DNA from 2 places in the Streptomyces sp. NPDC046759 genome. Region 1 is predicted to be linked to the other one. Evidence: riboswitches for the same ligand, from Rfam matches in the RefSeq annotation. Region 1 holds a riboswitch; the other holds the start of a gene.
What was found. Region 1 has a riboswitch for cyclic di-AMP ahead of ABZ919_RS06805 (NlpC/P60 family protein). Riboswitches for the same ligand answer to the same signal wherever they lie in the genome.
Positions count from the first base shown of each region.

Region 2: linked by a shared signal. The riboswitch ahead of ABZ919_RS27440 (C40 family peptidase) and the one ahead of ABZ919_RS06805 (NlpC/P60 family protein) in region 1 are both predicted to bind cyclic di-AMP.

Region 1 covers NZ_JBEYYJ010000004.1:35,165-38,106, reverse strand. Annotated here, with positions in the region: gene pcrA (DNA helicase PcrA) at 1-826, opposite strand, end outside; cyclic di-AMP (ydaO/yuaA leader) riboswitch at 1,082-1,250, shown strand; gene ABZ919_RS06805 (NlpC/P60 family protein) at 1,258-2,421, shown strand; gene ABZ919_RS06800 (hypothetical protein) at 2,842-2,942, shown strand, end outside.
Region 2 covers NZ_JBEYYJ010000022.1:106,423-109,364, forward strand. Annotated here, with positions in the region: gene ABZ919_RS27435 (ATP-binding protein) at 1-434, shown strand, start outside; gene ABZ919_RS27440 (C40 family peptidase) at 1,077-1,550, opposite strand; cyclic di-AMP (ydaO/yuaA leader) riboswitch at 1,554-1,707, opposite strand; gene ABZ919_RS27445 (hypothetical protein) at 2,127-2,432, opposite strand; gene ABZ919_RS27450 (ATP-dependent Clp protease proteolytic subunit) at 2,440-2,942, opposite strand, start outside.

The DNA.
Region 1 (2,942 bases):
GGCGGTAGTGCTCGGCGACGTCCGGGAAGGCGCGCAGCAGGTTGACCGTCGTCATGATCAGGTCGTCGAAGTCGAGCGCGTTGGCCTCGCGCAGCCGCGACTGGTAGAGCGCGTAGGCCTGCGCGAGGGTCTTCTCGAATCCGTCGGTGGCCTGGGAAGCGAAGTCCTCCTCGTCGATCAGCTCGTTCTTCAGGTTACTGATCTTCGCGCTGAACGACTTCGGCGGGAAGCGCTTGGGATCGAGGTCCAGGTCGCGGCAGACCAGGGCCATCAGGCGCTTCGAGTCCGCGGCGTCGTAGATGGAGAACGACGACGTGAAGCCGAGCTTCTTCGACTCCCGGCGCAGGATGCGCACGCACGCGCTGTGGAAGGTCATCACCCACATCGCGTTCGCGCGCGGCCCGACGAGCTGCTCGACGCGTTCCTTCATCTCGCCCGCGGCCTTGTTGGTGAAGGTGATCGCGAGGATCTGGCCCGGGTGGACGTTCCGCTCGGCGAGCAGGTGGGCGATGCGGTGGGTGAGCACACGGGTCTTGCCGGAACCGGCGCCCGCGACGATGAGCAGCGGGGACCCGGCGTGGACGACCGCGGCGCGTTGGTTCTCGTTCAGCCCCTCCAGCAGCGCCGCCGCGTCGAGCGGGGGGCGGGGGGCGCCGTCGCGGTAGTAGGCGTCCCGGTCCGGCGGCACGTCGAACTTCCCGCCGAACAGATCGTCCGGAATCGACTCCGGTACGTGATCGTCCTCGGGCGGCGGCGGGGGCTCCTCCTCGCGCCCGCGAGAGGGCTGGAGGTCCGCCAGGAAGCTGTCGTCAAAGAGGCTGCTCATCGCTCTCCGAGTCTAGGGCGCCCCACCGACAACCGGTCGCCGTCCCGGAAAGACGACTGTCACAGGCGGACCGGCAGAGCCCCTCGGGCGGATCGCCAGAACTCCTCGGGCCGACCGCCAGAACCCCTCACGCTGCGGAATCACCCGATGACGGGAACGCGGTACCGAGCCCAGATCACGAAAATGTATCGGACATATCGCGCACCAACCTTCACACTTGTCACACCAGTTGGCTAGGTTGCCGTCAGGCCGCGTGCGCGGCCTCCGCCGAGTCCGGCGCGCCCGCGTGGTGCGTGGAGCCGGGGACCCACCGATCCCGGGGTGAATCGGCCGACTCCCACAGGGACGACGCCGTAGGGCAACCCTTCCGAACCGCCGCCCGAACCCGACAGCTAACCCGGTAGGCGGCCCATTGGAAGGAGTCGCCTCCCTTGGCGTCGCACCGCAAGCCGCGCCCCGGCGGAACCACCGCAGCGGGCCTGCGCACCCCCGCCCTCGCCACCGCCGCCCTCACCTCCATGGCCGTCTTCTCCCAGACCGCCGAGGCCGTACCGCGCACCGATCACCACACGCCGAGCCTGGAGGAGGTCGAGAAGAAGGTCGACGACCTCTACCGCCAGGCGGAGTCGGCGACCGAGAAGTACGACGCGGCCAAGGAACGGACCGGCAAGCAGCGCGGACGCGTCGACGCCCTGCGCAACGACGTCGCCCGGCGCACCGCACGCCTCAACAAGGCCCGCGAGGAACTGGGCTCCTTCGCCGCGGCCCAGTACCGCACCGGCGCCGCCGCCCCCGACACGGCCACCTTCCTGCTGGCCGACGACCCGCAGGACTACTTCGACCAGACGCAGCTGATGAACCGGCTGACCTCGCGCGAGAAGAGCGCGGTCGACGCCTACATCGGCGATCAGGCCGCGACCATGAAGAAGCGGCGGGAGGCCGCGGCGAGCCTGCAGACGCTGACCGACTCGCAGCACGACCTGCAGACCGCCAAGGCCACCGTCCAGAAGAAGCTGGCCTCCGCGCGCGAGCTGCTGTCGCAGCTGACGGTCCAGGAGAAGGCGCGGCTGGCCGCCATCGAGCGGGAGAGACAGCAGGAGGCGGCGCGCAAGGCGGCCGAGCTGGCGAAGCAGCAGGCCCAGCAGCAGGCCGCCTCGTCGTCGTCCTCGTCGACGCAGTCCGGTTCCGGTTCGACGGGCACCGGCTCGGCCGGTTCCACGGCGTCCAGCTCGTACGACACGAAGGCGGAGAAGGCGATCGCCTTCGCCCGCGCCCAGATCGGCAAGCCGTACGTGTGGGGCGCCACCGGGCCGGACTCCTACGACTGCTCGGGCCTCACCCAGGCCGCCTGGAGGGCCGCCGGTGTCACGCTTCCGCGCACCACGTACGAGCAGGTCGACACGGGCACCACGGTCTCGCTCGCCAACGCGCGGCCGGGCGATCTGATCTTCTTCTACGACGACATCAGCCACGTCGGCGTCTACATAGGCGACGGCATGATGATCCACGCCCCGAAGCCGGGCGCGTACGTCCGCGAGGAGTCCATCTACTACGGCGGTGAATCGATCATCCACAGCGTGGTCCGACCCGGCTGACCGCCGCCGGGCGCGCCGGGACGTACGACCGGCCCTTCCGGGCTCCACGCGTGCGTGCCGGCCTCCGGGCGCCGGAGCGTGCACGCACGCGTGCTTACCGGCGCCCGTGCGGCCACGCGTGCGTACCGGCCTCCGTGCGGCCACGCGTGCGTAGTGGCGTTTTCGCTCTTCACGCGCGCGGGCCCTTCACCGGTGGGGCGCTGCCGCTCCCTAGTGCTGTGACCGGAAAGGTTTGCTGGAGAGCTCGCGGCGTCCGGTGCTGGGGGCACCTCCCACGCCTTCAGGCAGTGGGGGAGCATCGCAAGGCGGAGCGTCGCCCGCGTACGGGATGTACTTGGGTGAGGCGACAACGCGGCGAGGTGCCGGGCCGGGCGTCGCGAGCCGGTGAACCTTTCCGGTCGCAGCACTAGCATCGGGCGCATGCGCGGCATCTCGGCTCTGCGCGCGTGGTGGGAGGAGCGGTCCCCCGCGGCCGGGTCCGCAGTGATGGCGACCGGCATCCTGTCGGTCGGGCTGCACCA
Region 2 (2,942 bases), on a different contig from region 1:
TCACTCTGCCGAGCGATCCCGCCTCGGTGTCCGCCGCCCGCACCTACGTCGTGGGCACGCTCGCGGAGTGGGGCCTGCCGTCGGACACCGACGTGGCCGACACGGTTCGGCTCATCGTCTCCGAACTCGCCACGAACGCCGTACAGCACACCTTCGGTCAGTCACCCACCTTCACGGTCGACATCGCGCTGGACCGTGACGAACATCTACGCATCGGCGTCACGGACAGTCATCCGCGCTTTCCGAAGAGACTGCCTGCCGCCGTCCAGCAGGACAACGGCCGCGGCATGGTCATCATCCGCTGGCTCACCGCCGAGTGCGGCGGCAAACTCCGCGTCCGCCCCACCCGGGAGGGCGGCAAGACGGTCTCCATCGAGCTCCCCTGGGCCACCCCGGCCGAACCGGTCCCGGCAGCTGGCCCCCAGGAGCCGTAGCCCCCCGGCGGGGCGGGCGCGGCGCTGGACCGGTGCTGCTCTCTCCGGGCCGTCTGCCTGTGTCGGGCGGCGGCGCCGGGGATGAGGGTCCGTGCGGGGCGGTGCGTGGCGGTCGGTGTGGGGTCGTCGGCGAGTGGTATGGGGCCCAGGGGGCGAGGGCCGGTGGCGGCGGCGGGGTGACGGGCTGTCGGTGAGGGGTGTGGGGGCGGGCGGGTTCGGAGCGTCGGGCATCGGAACGCGGGGCCCGCGGTGACGCCGGTCGCGACGGGCTGGTGGCGATGGGGTACGGGTACGAAGGGTGTCGTCGGGTGAGGGGCCGGTCGCCGGAGCCGGGGTGACGGCTGCTTGGCGAGAAGGGGCCGGGGGAGTGGCGCGCCGGCGGTCGTGTCCCTGCGGTGACGCCGGACATGAGGACGAGTGGCCTGGTGGCGTTCGGGGCGGTGACTGGTCGACGGCGCCCGAGGATCGGCGCCCCAGCGAGACGGTGCCCCTAGGGGACGGCGTGCCGCCGCGACGCCGGGCAGGCGGTCGCGGCGCCGCGGGCCGCCCACGGGGCCGCCCACGGGCTCCGGGCGGGTACCGGGGTGGCGCTGACGGGCGGGAGCGGCCCTCTGACCGGAGCTGCTCCCACCCTCTGGCGAGTCAGCTGACCCGGCCGTACCAGACGCTCCTGGTCCAGATCTTCTCGAGCCTCACCACGGACCCGGTCTTCGGCGCGTGCCAGATCTTCCCGTGGCCGGCGTAGATGCCGACGTGGTAGACGCTGGAGCCCGAGTGGAAGAACACCAGGTCGCCGGCCCTGCGGCTGCCGGCGGAGATGTGGTGCGTCTTGTTGTACTGCTGGGCGGCGGTGCGCGGCAGGGTCTTGCCCGCCTTCTTGAACGAGTAGAGCGTCAGCCCCGAGCAGTCGAAACGGCGCGGCCCGGTGGCTCCGTACTGGTACGGCGAGCCCTTCTTGGAGGCCGCGACCTGCAGTGCTTTCGTCGCGAGTGTCGCGGCCGAGGCATCGGTGGCGAGACCCGGGACCGCGATCGAGCCACCGACGGCGGCAAGGGTGAGGGCCGAGGCCGTGCCGGCCCGGGCCATGAGCGACGGGACACGATTGAGCGCAGTCATGCGCAACCCTTCGTCAGCCGCCTGTGAAGGATGACCTGTCGGATTCGGGCTGGCGAAGTTGCCCGGCCGCGTTGCCGCGGCTTCACCCCAAGGGCTGCTCGGAACCTCGGCCCGTCTGTGACTGCCAGACGAACGTCCGCTCCGGCGACCCGTCTTGCTCGGGTCCTCCACTCCTGCCGATCCACTCCTGTCGACCGGTCATCCGGGCGGCGGCAGGACTCGGCGTCCGCCCGGACCGCCCCGCCGCGGTGGCGGGGGCTTGTCGTCAGACAGGGATCTTGGCTCACGGCAGTCTGAAAATCCCAATGGAAACGGGGATTTGTGGCATTACTCACCACTCACCCGTTCGGGTGGACAGTGCCGTGTTCGAGACGACGTCAGAACCCGGGCGTAGCCCCGGACCTGGGACGAAGCCCCTGCTTCCGAGTGTCCGACGTGCACGGTGCGCAACCCGAAAGGCCGCGAGAACGATCTCGACGTCCACCGGTCGGCGGTAGGTCGTTCGGGTCGTTTCACGTCCCGTTCGGGCGGAGCGTGTCGACACTCGGGTCCGGTCCGGCCGGTCGGACGTCCGGCTCAGCCGACGCCGTCGGGCGGGAGCGCGACGCGCGCGGTACGGCGTTCACCGTCCAGCACCCGCAAGGCCCGTGCCAGCGTGTCCCCGTGGACCTCCGTCTCGCCCCGCTGGTGCATCAACGCGAGGGCGTCACGCAGCTCTGCGGCCTTGCGCACCAGCGCCTGGGCCGCGCGCAGCCCGCGATACGTGTCCCCGCCGTGCGCGGGATTGACGCGGCCCAGCAGGTCGGCCGCCTCCAGGTAACGGTCGATCAGTTCGCCCTCGGCGCGCGTCAGCGCGGGCAGCGGCGGCAGGTCCGGCAGCATCGTCGGCTCACCTCGGGTCCGGTGCGCCGGGGATGCTCCGCCGGCTGGGCACGATCGCGTCGACCAGGCCGTAGGCCACGGCTGCCGGGGCGTCGAGGACCAAGTCCCGTTCCAGGTCGCGGTGCACCTGTTCGTCCGTGCGCCCCGTGTGCCGGACCAGCATCTCCTCCGTCAGTGCGCGGACCCGGGCCAATTCGTCCGCCTGGATCAGCAGGTCGCTCGGCTGGCCCTGAACGGGCTCGGGGAGCCGGGGCTGTGCGATCACCACGCGCGCGCCGGGCAGGGTGAACCGCTTGCCGGGTGTGCCGGCCGCGAGCAGCAGCGCGGCCTGGGAGGCGGCCTGGCCCAGGCAGTAGGTCGCCACGTCGCAACTGACGTAGCGCATCGTGTCGTAGACGGCTGTCAGCGCGCTGGACGAACCGCCCGGAGAGTTGACGTACAGCGTGATGTCCCGTTCCGGGGCCGCGTGTTCCAGGTACATGAACTGCGCCATCACGTCGTTCGCGGCCG